DNA from 2 places in the Bacillus sp. 0209A genome. Region 2 is predicted to be linked to the other one. Evidence: predicted binding sites of a transcription regulator. Region 2 holds the regulator's gene; the other holds the start of a gene.

Region 1 (8,289 bases), on a different contig from region 2:
GTTAAAACTGCCTCTGCCGCCTGCTTCGCTTCACTTATATTCGGACATCCCTTGGCAACGCTGTCCGTTGTGATTTCTCCCAGTCTCTTTTTGAGTGATTCATATTCATCGGCTATCGACCAGCTCATCCCTTTTGTTCCGCTCGGTTTTAGGGCGGCTTGAGGACCCAGCGCTGTCATTTTGGCGAAAATTTGTTTATAGTCCCGCTCAACAACATGGATGTTCGGCATCGTTTTTCCCGGAATGGCTTCGCATTCGCCCTTGCTCCAGTCTTTGATTTTGCCGAACGGCTGGGCCAGTTCCTGCATGGTGTCGTGAAGGAGCGGCGTGGCGACCACTTCTTTCACCGGCTCCATATCGACTTCTTCTGCCAAATCGGAAACGGCTTTTGACAGTGCTTTGAAAATATCCCAGTCTGACTTCGATTCCCACGGGGCCGAGATGGCCGGAGCAAAAGGATGAATAAACGGATGCATATCTGTGCTGCTGAGATCATGTTTTTCATACCATGTCGCCGCCGGAAGCACGATATCGGAATAGAGTGCCGTACCGGCCATTCGAAAATCGAGATTGATTAACAAGTCGAGTTTACCTTCCGGTGCCTGCTCCCGCCATTTGATTTCTTCAGGGCGGATGCTGTCGCTGTCGTCATTCATTAATCCATTTGTCGTCCCCAGCAGATGCTTGAGAAAATATTCATGCCCTTTTCCTGAACTCGAAATCAGATTTGCCCGCCATACGAAGAGATTCCTCGGGAAATTGGCTTCATTGTCTGGATCTTCAATCGCGAATTTCAGCTTTTTCTCTTGAAGCTGTGAGGCCACGTACGCACCAACGTCTTCAGGTGTTGCTGCTCCTGCTCTTTCAGCTTCTTTGTATAGGTCAATTCCGTTTTGATTGAATGTCGGATAAGACGGCAGCCACCCTAATCGCGCTGCCAGCACATTGTAATCGGCATGATGCTTGTAGCGGGATGACGCAGCGATCGGCGAAGCCAAGTCACTGATCGGCTGGTCCTCGTATCGCCACTGGTCTGTTGCAAAGTAGAAAAATGAGGTGCCGTTTTGCAGCTTGGGCACGCCCTCCCAGTCCTTTGCATTTGCAATCGTCTGCCACCCTTCAGCAGGGCGGAGCTTTTCCTGCCCCACATAGTGAGCCCAGCCTCCGCCGTTTACACCTTGGGCGCCTACCAGTAAAACAAGATTTAACACCGCCCGGTAAATCGTATCGGAGTTGAACCAGTGGTTAATCCCCGCTCCTACGATAATCATGGACCGGCCGTCTGTATCGATCGCATTTTGGGCAAACTCTCTGGCAATCTTCATGACGGCTTCTTTTTTGATTCCTGTCATCTTTTCCTGCCAGGCAGGCGTGAAAGGCTCAGGATCATCATAGGAGACAGCTGATTGTTCGCCGATGCCCCGGTTCACGCCATAGTTGGCCAGTATCAAGTCAAACACGGTCGTGACACAAACCTCTTCGCCGTTCAGGTTCAGTTTTTTTAAAGGAAGATCCCGCTCAAGCACTTTGTTTCCGTCATCTGAAAAATACGGGATGCGCACCGTGCCGATTTCGTCCTCTATTCCGAGTACAGAGAGACGGGGTTCTATCGGTTCCCCGGTTTCTTCATCGATCATGTGCAGGTTCCATTTCTGCTGCCCGTCCCAGCGGGAGCCCATTGTTCCTTGCGGTATGGCAAATGTGTTTGTCTGTTCATTCCAGACCGCAGGCTTCCACTGGTCATGCTCTGTCTTGCGGCCAATGTCCTTCGCATGCAGAAACCGCCCCGCTGTGTATGCGCCATTTTCTTTCGACAGGGTGACGAAAAATGGAAAATCCGTGTATTGCTTCGCATAGTCAATGAAACGTTCCGTCTCTTGGTTCACGTAAAATTCCTGCAAAATGACGTGACCCATGGCCATTGCAAGCGCCCCGTCAGTCCCTTGGCGGATACTCAGCCAGTCATCCGCGAACTTTGAGGATTCCGCAAAATCCGGACTGATCGAAATGACCTTCGCGCCTTTATAGCGGGCCTCAGCCAAAAAATGCGCGTCAGGTGTTCTTGTTAACGGAACGTTGGAGCCCCATGTGATGATATAGCCTGAATTGTACCAATCACTGCTTTCCGGAACGTCTGTCTGGTCACCCCAAATTTGCGGGGATGCCGGAGGAAGATCCGCATACCAATCATAAAAACTGAGCATAGGGCCGCCGATTAAAGACATAAATCGGGAGCCTGAGGCGTGGCTGAGCATGGACATGGCCGGAATCGGAGAAAAGCCGACATTCCGATCTGGACCGTATTTCATGACTGTATAGAGCAGAGAGGCTGAAATCAGCTTCAGTACCTCCGGCCATTCAGCGCGCACAAAACCGCCTTTCCCTCTTGCTTTTTTATAAGACTTCGCTTTTTCAGGGTTTTCAACGATTGATTTCCAGGCTTCCAATGGATTTTGATGAGCCTGCAGAGCTTCACGCCATAAATTGATCAGCACACCGCGCACGTATGGATATTTCACACGGAGCGGGCTGTAGATATACCAAGAAAAACTGGCCCCCCGCGGACAGCCTCTCGGTTCAAAATCAGGCATATCAGGGCCTGTTGATGGATAATTCAAGTTTTGTCCTTCCCACGTGACAATTCCGTTTTTCACATATATATTCCAGCTGCATGACCCCGTGCAGTTGACACCGTGGGTGGAGCGCACGACTTTGTCGTACTGCCATCTGTTTCTGTATACATTCTCCCAATCGCGATCTTCGCGGGTCGTTTGGCTATGTTTATTTGAATGGTGTTCAATAGGAGAGAAATAGTTTAATCTCCTAAACAACGGACTCATTTTCTTTTTCTTCATGAGCGTTCACTCCTTCCGAGTCACAGGTGATGCTAAGTTCACTATAAACAGAGACAGCGTGTTTTCTTGTGAACTATGTCACACACTCTGCTTTTTTCACAAAATGTTCACACTGAGAAGAAGGAACAGACTTTCACAGGAAGTGATGAGGGCGGCGTTCAGGCAGGACACCTGAGTCATTAGCCGCTTTTCATTCAAAGATCAAAAAAACCGGTTCTATTTAAGAACCGGGCTCGGCGTTTTTATCTTGTGATGTATGCAGATAACGCAAAAATAGTTGATAGGAACAAAAGACATTTTGCTGAAGTACCGCCAAAAAATTCATTTGCAGCTGTGGGTTGTAAGTCATCATTTTTTTAAATATATAAAAAGGGATTTTGAGAATAAGAATGTCCGAAGAGGCATTGACTGAAATAAAAGGCGATAAATACAGCCCGCCTTTTTCATCAATCGGAAACACATCGCCTTTTTCCCACAGCGCAACGGTTTTCGATCCTTCAGGGAGCCTGCTGTCCATCAAACGGACACTGCCTTTTAATACAATATAAACGGATTGAGAATGAAGAAAGGATGAAGCATGATCAGATGAGCCGCCGATAAACGTCCCGTTTTTCAGCAAAGTTTCGACAATGGATAGAGGCACTTCATTAAACATAGGGAGTTGTTTCAGAAACAATAAATAGTCACACTGATTCATAGGAAAGCCTCCTGTGCTAAGGATAGCTTTAGTGTAGCTCGATTGAGCCTGTACGGCAGTGATGTATTTCACAGCCTGTATGATGTATGTCACTTATCGGGAGAGTGACTGCATTTATAATGAAATAAAAAAGGAGGATTTCGATGAAGGCGCTGATTCCGAAGCAGCACGGCGCATGGGCGATGCTGCTGATTCCATTTTTGCTTGGGATGGTCAAGGGAGGTCCCGTTTTCTGGCATCTTCCGCTTTTCCTAGGCTTGCTTTTCCTTTACTTGATGGTCTGCCCCATCACACTCGCCATGAAGAAGAAACAGATTAAATCCTATCAAAAGTGGATATGTTATTACGGTGTTCCGGCCTGCTGCTTTTTGATGATCCCTGTCTTTTATAAGCCTGCGCTCATCTGGGTTGGCGTTTCTCTATTTCCGCTTTTTCTCATTCATACGTATTATGCCCGCCGAAAAAACGAACGAGCCCTAGTGAATGATATTGCGGGTGTCTTGTTCTTTTGTTCAGGCGGGCTTGCGAGCTGCTGGCTGGGGGCGGGAACCCTTGACGGCTGGGCTTGGTTTATTTTCTTGCAATCTGCTTTATTTTTTATCGGGAGTTCTTTTTATGTAAAGTCGGTGATCCGGGAGAGAAAGAACAGGTTTTTTGCATACTATTCATGGGGATATCACCTGCTGCTCCCCTTTTTATCCGCTCTTCTCGGAGCAGGATGGGCATTTCTTGCTTTTATCCCAAGCAGTTTGCGGGCATGGTTTTTTCACGGAAGGGATTGGCCCGCGAAAACGATCGGCATTCTGGAAATCGTGAATGCCTGCTTCTTTTTTGCTGTTATGTGTTTGTTTATCACTAGATAAAAAACCAAGGACCGCCGGCGGTCCTTGGTTTTTTCAGTCAATATTGCAAATCTCCAGCGGACAATTTTCACACTCGATCTCGCATCGTAAATAGTCCCGCTTGTGCAAAATAATTTTTCCGGATTCGTCTATCGAAATCACCCCTTGTTTGCGGAGGTCTCCGAGCATACGATTGACGCTTTCCCTTGCCGCCGCGCAAAACTTTGCCAAGTCTTGATTTGTCAGCGCGATGTTAATCAGAATGCCGTCGCTTCGTTCCACCCCGTAGCTGTTCGATAAACGGATAAGAGTGGAGTAGAGCGCCCCCTTTTTGCCGTGAAGAAGCAGATCCCTGATTTTAGACTGGATTTTCCGAAGGTGGGTGCTCATCCATTTCATAAATTCAAATGTCAAAGCACCGTTTTGGATTAATTCCTTTTCCAGCTTGTTTTTATTAATGACGAGCACCTCGCCATCCTCTAGCACCTTTGCACTGAGCATATATCTCGGTTCTTCAGTGAAAAGTGTTAATTCCCCGACAATATCATTTTTTTGGCAGATTCTAAGGGTCAGATCTTTTCCGTCAGATGTCAGTTTGCCGATTTCAATGAGTCCTGATTGAATAAGATATAGCTCTTCTGCATCCATTCCTTCCCGAAACAAATACGTGTGTTTTTCCATTTTTCTTTTCGTACTGATCGATTCCAGCAATTCATGCAGATCGCTGGAAAGAAGATCACTATCAGATGGTCGGACAGAGAGAAAATTCATGAGCTCACCTCGAAGAAAGTCACGTTGCGTATGTTTATTGTAACGTGAATTGTTTTGCACCCATCGAGAAAAAACTAACAATCTTGTGAATGACCAGTGTTAGCTGACGCTCTGGCTGTTTCTCTCCGTGTGCATTTTCATTCTTTCTTGCCAATACATCCAAATGACAAGGACAAAGCTGGCTAACGCTACTTCCGAAAGCGCCATAAAGCCGATCGCGTATTGGCCTGTTGCCTGAAATACACTCGCCAATATCAACGGAGGGAAAAAACCGCCTAATCCCCCCATGGCAGACACAATACCATTGGCAATCCCCGCTTGCTTTGAAAAATAGAAAGGCACCAGTTTAAAAACGGTTCCGTTTCCTATACCTGAGCAGACCGCCACCGTTATTGACCCAAACGTATAAAGGCCGATCGTCGGCGAGAACGATAAGATAATGCCTGATAATGTAAGTCCCGCAAAAACGAACATCAGGATGCGGAGCGGGCTCAATTTGTCAGCCAAGAATCCGCCCGCAGGCCTGAGCAGCGTGGAGACGGCAATAAAGCCGGCCGTCCGCAAACCGGCGTCCGCAGGATTAAGACCAAAGTGCGCTACCAGAAAGTTCGGGAGATAGATGGTGAAGGCGACAAAGGCGCCAAACGTAATAAAATAAAACAGGCTTAGAAACCAGAGGACGTGATTTCGGTAAACGGTTTTGATTTGAGCTTTTACGGAAACATTTACTTTCTTCTCATGCCGATCGCCAAACAAAACGTGCAGCAACGCGAAAACAGCCAGCAGAACCATATACATTTGCACGGTTGCTTTCCATCCCGCAGTCTGGGCGATAACCGGCGCCGCAAATGTGGTAATCGCGGTTCCGATGTTTCCGGCCCCGTAAATTCCATTGACGAAACCGTGCTTTTCTTTCGGATAATACTTCGGAAGGGATGTCACCCCAATGGAGAATACTGCCCCCCCGATCCCTAAGAAAAAACCGCCTGCGATTAAATCAAACAAAGAATCCGCGATACTGATCCAAAACACCGGAAACAAAAGCAGGATGAAGCTGATCATAAACATCAGCCGCGCGCCAAACCTGTTCGTTAAATACCCTAAAGGAATGCGGAGAAGCGACCCGAGGATCACGGGAATCGCCGTCACTATAGAAATCTCGCCTTTGCTTAAATGAATATCTAATGTGATTTGGCTAATGAGTGATGAAATCAGCACCCAAACCATAAATCCTGCCACCAAGCTTAATGACTGTAACGATAATTGAATATGTTGACGGTTGAACATTCGGCTTGCTCCTTTCAATGATTCAATAATCAGTCCTATCATACAAAAACTCGGCAAACAAGATTGTGAATTACATCACACGTTTTACATATAAAAAAAAGACAAAGCCCGAAGACTTTGTCTTTTCATCATGATTACATTTTTTCCGGAGCCGATACGCCGATCAGCTGAAGCGCATTGTTCAGCGTAATTTGCGTGGCCTTCATTAATGCCAGGCGCTCGCGGCTTTTCTCTTCATTTTCAGGATCGATGACTTTCTCCGCGTTGTAGAAACTGTGCAAAGCAGAAGCCAGATCATAAATATAATTTGTGACGCGGTGCGGAATTCGTTTTTCCGCCGCTTCCGCCACTGCCTCTGGGAAGCCGCCGATCGTTTTCAGCAGGTCATATTCTTTTTCTGATTGAATATGGCTGAAATCCAGATCCGTCGCCGGCTTTAGTCCCTGCTCTTCCCCTTGGCGAAGCATGCTGCAAATACGGGCATGTGCGTATTGCGCGTAATACACAGGGTTTTCGTTAGATGTTGATACAGCAAGATCTAAGTCAAAATCCATATGCGTATCCGCACTGCGCATCGCAAAGAAGTAACGCACGGCATCCAAGCCGACTTCTTCAATCAGGTCGCGCATCGTTACCGCTTTACCCGTCCGTTTGCTCATTTTCATTTTCTCGCCGTTTTTGTAAAGGTGAACGAGCTGAATGATTTCTACTTCAAGCGTACCTTTTTCATAGCCCAGCGCTTCGATTGCCGCTTTCATACGCGGGATATAGCCGTGGTGATCGGCGCCCCAAACGTTGATCAGCTTATCAAAGCCGCGATCAAGCTTGTCCTTATGGTATGCGATATCAGGCAGAAGGTACGTGTACGTGCCGTCCTTCTTGATCAATACGCGGTCTTTATCATCGCCAAATGTCGTAGAGCGGAACCAAGTCGCGCCGTCTTCTTCATAAACATGGCCTTTTTCGCGGATCGCTTCAAGCGCCTTGTCGATTTTTCCGTTTTGGTACAGTGACGTTTCGGAATACCACACATCAAACGGCACACGGAAGTTTTCCAAGTCCTTGCGAAGCTTTTCCAGCTCGTATTTCAGGCCGTATTCCCGGAAAAATGCGAGGCGTTCGCTTTCCTCTTCGTTGACGAAACGGTCGCCGTATTCCTCAGCGAGACGCTTTCCGATCGCAATGATATCCTCGCCGCGGTAGCCGTCCTCCGGCATCGTTTTTTCCAAGCCGAGCGCTTCAAAGTAACGGACTTCAACAGAAAGCGCAAGGTTGTTGATTTGGTTTCCCGCATCGTTAATGTAGTATTCGCGGCTCACATCGTAACCCGCTTTTGAAAGCACATTGCACAAAGAATCGCCGACAGCCGCACCGCGCGCATGGCCAAGGTGAAGGTCTCCCGTCGGATTCGCTGATACGAATTCTACCTGAACTCGCTCACCGTTTCCGATATTCGTTTCCCCGTACGCTTCTCCCGCTTTTAACACAGACGGGATCAGCTTCGTTAAATAGTGATTGTTCATATAGAAATTGATAAAACCCGGGCCGGCGATATCCAGTTTTTCAATCGAAGCCTTTCCTTTATCAAAATGAGCGACAATCTCTTCAGCGATTTGGCGCGGCGCTTTTTTTGCGACTCTCGCCAGCTGCATCGCCATATTTGTTGAATAATCGCCGTGTGTTTTATCTTTTGGTGTTTCTAAAACGACATTCGGAATCTGGCTTTCTTCAGCCAGCCCCGCTTTCAGAACGGCCGCTTTGATTTCTTCTTTCAGCACGTCCTTCATTTGTTCCGCAATGTTCATGCGTGAGTTCCTCCCTCATACGTGATCGTCAT
Region 2 (8,289 bases):
TACGCGAATCGTCTTGTAGAAGAGATCGTGTTTCCGGCATTGGCATTGGTCGTTTCAGGGGGCCATACGGAATTGGTCTATATGAAGGAACACGGATCATTTGAAGTCATTGGGGAAACGCTCGATGATGCAGCGGGTGAAGCTTATGACAAGGTGGCGCGAACAATGGGACTGCCGTATCCGGGCGGACCGCAAATTGATAAGCTTGCTGAAAAAGGGAATGGCAATATTCCGCTTCCTCGGGCATGGCTTGAAGAAGGCTCTTACAATTTCAGCTTCAGCGGGTTGAAGTCTGCCGTGATTAATACGCTTCATAATGCGTCTCAAAAAGGACAGGAGATTGCTCCGGAAGATTTGTCTGCCAGTTTCCAAAATAGCGTAATTGATGTCTTGGTGACGAAAACGGTGCGTGCGGCAAAGGAATATGGTGTTAAACAGGTCCTTTTAGCTGGTGGAGTAGCTGCAAACAGAGGACTCAGAGCAGCACTAGAAAAGGAATTTGCACAGCATGAAGGTATTGCGCTTGTCATTCCTCCGTTAGCGTTGTGTACGGATAATGCTGCGATGATTGCTGCGGCTGGTACCATTGCTTTTGAGAAGGGGATTCGCGGTTCATATGATATGAATGGCCAGCCTGGCCTTGAATTGACTTCTTATCAAAGTCTCACGATATAATGGCGTGAGGCTTTTTATCTTTTATTAACAGATAATTCTCAATTTATCCACATGTCTGTGAGTAATTATGGAGATATAGATGGATAAAGGGCTGAAGACACTGTTAATAAAGTGGATAAATTCAGAATATTTTGTGGATAATGTGTATAAAGCGCTTACTTTGTTTGCCTAAAAGGTTATTTTCTGTGGATAAAAAGCACCTCAAAAAAGAGGTGCTTGACTTTTTTTAAGCTTCTTCTGTGGATAGTTCTTCCCATTCGGATAAAAGAATCTCCAGCTCCTGATTGAGTTTCTCGTTTTCTGCATGGATGTCTTGTACCTTTTCGTGATCTTTAAAGACTTCCGGGTCACAAAGCAATTCATCATTGCGGCTGATGTTTTCTTCAATGGTTTGAACAGTGGTTTCAATTTCTTCAATCCGCCGGAGCCGTTGGCGTTCTTTCTTTTTCCATTCTTTTTCTTCTTCGTAGGAACGTTTGGAGTCAGACTTTACCGTGGCGGGCGTTTTTTCTGTTTCCTCTTGCTGATTCATTTTCTCCAGTTCAAGCTGTTCTGTTTTTTTCTCCGTATAATAATCGTAATCGCCCAGATATTCTTCTATATGGTTTGAAGATAGCTCCAAGACTCTTGTGGCGATTCTGTTAATAAAATACCTGTCATGTGAGACAAATAACAATGTGCCTGGATAATCAATCAGCGCGTTTTCGAGAACTTCTTTGCTATCTAAGTCCAGATGGTTTGTCGGTTCATCAAGGATGAGAAAATTCGCTTTTTGAAGCATCAGCTTAGCAAGGGCCACTCTTGCTTTTTCACCCCCGCTCAGTGAATGCACGGGTTTCAATACATCATCTCCGGAAAACAAGAAGTTCCCGAGACAAGTTCTGATTTCTTTTTCCGGAAGCCCGGGGTACTCATCCCACAGCTCATCAAGGACACGTTTGGAGGAAGTCAGCTCAGCCTGCTCCTGATCATAGTAGCCGACACTGACATTCGAGCCGTATGAGATCGTTCCTTGATCTGGCTTCAGGGTGTCCATTAATGTTTTCAGCAATGTCGATTTACCGATCCCGTTTGGGCCGACAAGCGCGGCGCTTTCTCCTCTTGTGAGCATGAAAGACACTTCTTTTAAAAGCGGCGGCTGGTTTTCATAGCTGATTGTGAGATCTTGAACACGCAGGACTTCGTTTCCGCTCTGTTTTGTAATATCAAAATGAAAGTTTGCGGATTTTTCATCGCCGAGCGGTTTTGCCTTGACTTCCATTCGGTCAAGCTGCTTTCGGCGGCTTTGCGCTCTTTTTGTGGTAGAGGCTCTTGCCAGATTTCGGTCTACGAAGTCCTGGAGCTTTGCGATTTCATCCTGCTGCTTTTCATACACTTTAAGATCTTTTTCATATTGCACGGCTTTTTGGTCGAGATAAGCGCTGTAGTTGCCGTGATACTTTTTACTTTCCGCTCTAGATACCTCGTATACTTGGTTTACCACTTTGTCCAAAAAGTAGCGGTCATGAGAAACGATGAGAATGGCGCCTGAATAGCCCTGCAAATAATGTTCAAGCCAGGTTAGTGTATCAATATCGAGATGGTTTGTCGGCTCATCAAGAATGAGCAAATCAGGCTGTGTTAACAGAAGCTTGCCTAGGGCCAGTCTTGTTTTCTGGCCTCCGCTGAGGCTTTGCACCTGTGTAGAATCGTCAAAATGGCTGAAGCCGAGGCCATGCAGCACAGATCTGACATCCGCTTCATATTGATAGCCGCCTTTATCTTTGAAATCCTGCTGAAGCCGGTCATAGGTTTTCATGATGCTTTCCAATTCATCGGGATCAGCTGCCGCCATTTTTTCTTCCATAGCCCGCATTTCCTTTTCCATTGCTTTTAAGTGGTCAAAAACAGTCAGCAGCTCTTCTTTTATGGTAAGCTTAGAATCCAAGCCCGTATGCTGGGCGAGATATCCCATTGTAATATCTTTCGGTTTAATGACTTCGCCCTTTTCGTATGATAGCTGGCCTGCGATAATTTTAAGCAACGTAGATTTTCCCGCACCATTTCTACCTACAATGGCGATGCGATCACGATTTCTGACTTCCAGCTTTATATTGTTTAAAATAGTATCAGCACCAAATGATTTGGACAGCTGATTAACTTGTAAGATCATCATATTATTTCACCTCTGCTATAATAAGTTAAGTGTAGCTTATGAATCAGAAGTCAGCAAACAATACATTGGCCGAATAAGACATAGAGAAGAAAATAGTGTATGATCTTTTTAAGGAGAGTTTTAATATGAATGGATTTTCTCATTTTAATGAACAGGGAAGAGCCCAGATGGTGGATATAAGCGAAAAATCTTCGACTGTCCGTACTGCGGCGGCTGTTTCAAGCGTACACATGAAGAATGAAGTGTACGAGAAAATACAAAGTCACGATATCGGCAAAGGAGATGTACTGGCTGTTGCACAAGTGGCAGGCATTATGGCGGCAAAGCAAACGTCCAATATCATTCCGATGTGCCATCCGCTTTCACTGAGCGGAGTAGATATATCGTTCGACTGGAAAATAAAAGAAAAAGAAGTTATACTTCATATAAAAGCACAGGTCAAGACGAAAGGGAGTACAGGTGTGGAAATGGAAGCGCTCACTTCTGCATCGGTGTGCGCTCTTACCGTTTACGATATGTGCAAGGCCCTTGATAAGGGGATGGTCATCGGCCCTACTTTCTTGCTGGAAAAGACAGGCGGGAAAAACGGTGACTTTAAAAGAGAACTATCCGAGTATAATTTGGAGGACCAAAAATGAATAAGGATCAATCAAAAATTCCGCAGGCGACGGCAAAAAGGCTGCCGCTTTACTATCGCTTTTTAAAGAATCTGCATGCGTCAGGAAAACAGCGTGTATCTTCCGCTGAACTCAGTGATGCCGTAAAGGTTGATTCTGCCACGATTCGCAGGGATTTTTCCTATTTTGGAGCTCTTGGCAAAAAAGGATATGGATATAACGTGGATTATTTGCTGTCTTTTTTCCGCAAAACGCTTGATCAGGATGAGATGACAGACGTCATCTTGATTGGTGTCGGGAACTTGGGAACGGCATTTCTTCACTATAATTTCACAAAAAATAATAACACAAAAATTTCTATGGCTTTTGATATAAATGAGAGTAAAATAGGAACTGAGGTAGGCGGCGTGCCCGTCTATAACCTTAATGACCTTGAACAGTACGTAAAAAATGAATCAGTTGCCATTCTAACAGTGCCAGCAGTTGCTGCTCAGCCTATTACAGACAGATTAGTCGCGTTAGGAATCAAGGGTATTCTTAACTTTACGCCGGCCCGCTTGAATGTGCCGGAACACATTCGAATTCATCATATAGATTTAGCTGTAGAGCTTCAATCACTGGTTTATTTCTTGAAGCATTATTCAGTTTTGGAGGAAATCGAATAGAGGGAAAGGAGGAGCCCACATATGCCGATCGGTCCTGGAAGCCTTGCTGTTATCGCAATCGTTGCTTTAATTATCTTCGGTCCTAAAAAGCTGCCTGAACTGGGGAAAGCAGCGGGAGACACACTTCGTGAATTCAAAAACGCTACTAAAGGATTAACGAGTGATGAAGAGGAAAAAAAGAAAGAAGATCAGTAGGTTAGGGTGACACGAATGAATGTGAATCAAATGTCGCTGCTGGAGCATATTGCTGAGCTTCGAAAACGATTGCTGGTTGTGGCGCTGGCGTTTGTCGTTTTTTTTATCGCGGGATTTTTCTTAGCGAAGCCGATTATTGTGTATCTGCAAAAAACAGATGAAGCGAAGGAGCTTACGCTTAACGCGTTTAACCTGACAGATCCGCTTTTTGTGTTTATGCAGTTTGCGTTTATCATCGGCATTGTTCTGACCTCCCCGGTTATTCTTTATCAGCTTTGGGCTTTTGTAAGTCCAGGCCTCTATGAGAAAGAGCGAAGAGTAACGCTCGGTTACATTCCGATCTCTGTTTTGTTGTTTTTAGCGGGCTTATCTTTTTCGTATTATATTTTATTTCCTTTTGTTGTTGATTTTATGAAGCGAATCTCTCAGGACTTGAATGTCAATCAGGTGATCGGAATTAATGAGTATTTTCATTTTCTTCTGCAGCTGACAATTCCGTTCGGACTGTTGTTCCAAATGCCGGTCATTCTCATGTTTTTGACAAGGCTTGGAATTGTGACACCCATGTTCTTAGCGAAAATCAGAAAGTATGCGTATTTTGCGCTGCTTGTGATCGCTGCCCTGATTACTCCTCCTGAGCTTTTGTCTCATATGATGGTCACTGTTCCGCTGTTGATTTTATATGAAATCAGTATTTTTATATCGAGGGCCGCCTATCGGAAAGCACAGAAAAGCAGCGCTTCCGATCAGGACGTGTCTTCCGGGCAATAATAAAAAATCCATTTCTCATACGGAGAAATGGATTTTCTTTATTTCTGGTTCTTTTTGATTTTCAATGAAAAGGCGAACATCTTAAATGAAATGCTGATGTTGTAAGCGGCGAACACCATCAGCAGGATGGAGTAAAATGACCACATGCTGCCTGGCGAGCTTGCGGCAAGATAAGTAAAGATGCACCCTACGGCAAAATAGATCATTCCCCAAACTACCGGGTTTCTCATAGAAATAATCCTCCAATAATCAATTGCATTTGTGTGCTCTGCTGTTCAAGGTACTTCTGAACAGGTTCAAGCTGCATGATAACGACAAATGTATTCATCATGACATGGGCGAAAATCGGCACCCATATCCGTTTTGTCCTCGCATACAAGAAGGCAAAGGTAAAGCCCATAGCTGTATAAAGAAGAAGATGCTTCAAATCAGCGTGAACAATACCGAAAATAATCGAGCTGAGCAGTGCTGCAAAAAAGAAATTCGTTTTTTCGTAAAGCGCCCCGAAAATGATTTTTCTGAAGAGGATTTCTTCTAATATAGGCCCGACGATAGAAGAAACGATAATCATGAGCGGGACTGCCTGAATGACTTTAAGAATGGCTTGTGTATTTTCTGATTCTCTTCCGATGCCGAATATATAATATTCAATAGAGCCTGCTATTCCTTGAGAGAAAAGGGCAATGAAAAAACCGGCTATCGCCCAAAGGATAGAAAGCCCGACGGAGTCTTTCCGGCCGTTTCGCAACGTTGTCTTCGGAACCGTTCTCAGAATAAGCAGAACGACAATGAGACAGGCGATAAAGCTGATGACGGACCATAATCCTTGTGCGTGCAGCATGTTTTCCTTGGTAGGATGTCCTCCGGCATAACCGAATCTAAAGAACAAGGGAATCGCAATTATGTAGGAAAACTGCATAATGATATATGTCAAAATAATAAACCAATACTGTTTTCTCAAATGGTATGTACTCCTTTGTTAAATGGGTTTCGTTGTCTACAGCTATTGTAACATAATCAGAACGGGGGTGAAAAAGCTAAGGGATAAGGGTGCTGAAAAGAATCATGTAAGCGTGAAAATTTTTTTATCTTATCACTTGAAATTGGAAGTGAGATTCTTTATTATAAGAATTGTGTTAGCACTCTTTAGTGTTGAGTGCTAAAATTACATATTCATACTATTGAGGAGGTTATTACATTGTTAAAGCCATTAGGTGATCGCGTTGTCATTGAACTCGTAGAATCTGAAGAAAAAACTGCCAGCGGAATTGTGTTGCCGGATTCTGCAAAAGAAAAACCACAAGAAGGCAAAATCGTGGCAGCTGGTTCAGGTCGCGTGTTAGAAAGCGGAGAGCGCGTTGCTTTAGAAGTAAAAGAGGGCGACCGCATTATCTTCTCAAAATACGCAGGTACTGAAGTGAAATACGAAGGTACTGAATACTTAATCTTACGTGAAAGCGACATTTTAGCTGTTATCGGCTAATTCTTAAATAAACAAATACTTAAAAATTCGAGGAGGTTTTGTAAAAATGGCAAAAGATATTAAGTTTAGTGAAGAAGCTCGCCGCGCAATGCTTCGCGGTGTTGATGCACTTGCTGATGCTGTAAAAGTTACTTTAGGACCAAAAGGACGCAACGTGGTTCTAGAGAAAAAATTCGGTTCTCCGTTAATCACGAATGACGGTGTAACAATCGCTAAAGAAATCGAACTCGAAGACGCGTTTGAAAACATGGGTGCTAAGCTTGTTGCTGAAGTAGCCAGCAAAACAAACGATGTTGCCGGTGACGGTACAACAACTGCGACAGTTCTTGCGCAAGCAATGATCCGTGAAGGCCTTAAAAACGTAACAGCAGGCGCTAATCCTGTAGGCGTGCGTAAAGGTATGGAAAAAGCTGTAGCGGTTGCGATCGAAAACTTACAAGAAATTTCTAAGCCAATCGAGGGCAAAGAGTCTATCGCTCAGGTTGCTGCGATCTCTGCTGCTGATGAGGAAGTCGGAAGCCTTATCGCTGAAGCAATGGAGCGCGTAGGAAACGACGGCGTTATCACAATCGAAGAGTCTAAAGGCTTCACAACTGAGCTTGAAGTTGTTGAAGGTATGCAATTCGACCGCGGATATGCGTCTCCTTACATGGTAACTGACTCTGATAAGATGGAAGCGGTTCTCGACAATCCTTACATCTTAATCACAGACAAAAAAATCACAAACATTCAAGAAATCCTTCCTGTGCTTGAGCAGGTTGTTCAGCAAGGCAAACCATTGCTTCTGATCGCTGAGGATGTTGAAGGCGAAGCGCTTGCAACTCTTGTTGTGAACAAACTTCGCGGCACATTCAACGCAGTTGCTGTCAAAGCTCCTGGCTTCGGTGACCGCCGTAAAGCAATGCTTGAAGACATCGCTGTTCTTACTGGCGGAGAAGTCATCACAGAAGATCTCGGCCTTGACCTGAAATCAACTGAAATCACACAATTGGGACGCGCTTCTAAAGTTGTCGTTACAAAAGAAAACACAACAATCGTTGAAGGCGCTGGCGAAACAGACAAAATTTCTGCCCGCGTGACTCAAATCCGCGCTCAAGTGGAAGAAACGACTTCTGAGTTTGACAGAGAAAAATTACAAGAGCGTCTTGCGAAACTTGCTGGCGGCGTAGCTGTCATCAAAGTCGGCGCTGCGACTGAAACTGAGCTGAAAGAGCGTAAACTTCGCATCGAAGACGCCCTCAACTCAACTCGCGCAGCTGTTGAAGAAGGCATCGTATCCGGCGGTGGTACAGCGCTTGTAAACGTATATAACAAAGTGGCTGCAGTTGAAGCTGAAGGCGATGCTCAAACAGGTATCAACATCGTGCTGCGCGCGCTTGAAGAGCCAATCCGTCAAATCGCACACAATGCTGGTCTTGAAGGTTCTGTCATCGTTGAGCGCCTCAAAAACGAAAAAATCGGCGTAGGTTTCAACGCTGCAACTGGCGAATGGGTAAACATGATCGACAAAGGTATCGTTGACCCAACGAAAGTGACTCGCTCTGCACTGCAAAACGCTGCGTCTGTAGCGGCTATGTTGTTAACAACTGAAGCCGTTGTCGCTGACAAGCCAGAAGAGAATGCCGGCGGCGGTGCTGGTATGCCTGATATGGGCGGCATGGGCGGTATGGGCGGAATGATGTAATTAAACGGCGAAAACTCTTGATATATTAGGGGTTTTACCGTTTT

The links. The regulator Rex, encoded in region 2, represses fermentation and respiration genes when NADH is low (regulators of the CRP and FNR family bind a similar motif). The targets are predictions, from matches to a motif close to TTGTGAAATATTTCACAA.
Region 1: V6D44_RS07230 (nitrate reductase subunit alpha) is a predicted target of Rex. The motif match lies at 2,922-2,939, and genes of this name have one in related genera.

The regions. Positions count from the first base shown of each region.
Region 1 is NZ_JBAIZV010000002.1:392,218-400,506, reverse strand. Features, by position in the region: gene V6D44_RS07230 (nitrate reductase subunit alpha) at 1-2,855, opposite strand, end outside; gene V6D44_RS07225 (Crp/Fnr family transcriptional regulator) at 3,076-3,552, opposite strand; gene V6D44_RS07220 (YwiC-like family protein) at 3,696-4,415, shown strand; gene fnr (fumarate/nitrate reduction transcriptional regulator Fnr) at 4,449-5,165, opposite strand; gene narK (nitrate transporter NarK) at 5,265-6,452, opposite strand; gene argS (arginine--tRNA ligase) at 6,587-8,257, opposite strand; gene V6D44_RS07200 (DUF1934 domain-containing protein) at 8,254-8,289, opposite strand, start outside.
Region 2 is NZ_JBAIZV010000004.1:340,263-348,551, reverse strand. Features, by position in the region: gene tsaD (tRNA (adenosine(37)-N6)-threonylcarbamoyltransferase complex transferase subunit TsaD) at 1-675, shown strand, start outside; gene V6D44_RS16780 (ABC-F family ATP-binding cassette domain-containing protein) at 902-2,830, opposite strand; gene moaC (cyclic pyranopterin monophosphate synthase MoaC) at 2,956-3,468, shown strand; gene V6D44_RS16770 (redox-sensing transcriptional repressor Rex) at 3,465-4,112, shown strand; gene tatAY (sec-independent protein translocase protein TatAY) at 4,134-4,307, shown strand; gene tatC (twin-arginine translocase subunit TatC) at 4,314-5,078, shown strand; gene V6D44_RS16755 (YdiK family protein) at 5,117-5,308, opposite strand; gene V6D44_RS16750 (CPBP family intramembrane glutamic endopeptidase) at 5,305-6,039, opposite strand; gene groES (co-chaperone GroES) at 6,277-6,561, shown strand; gene groL (chaperonin GroEL) at 6,608-8,245, shown strand.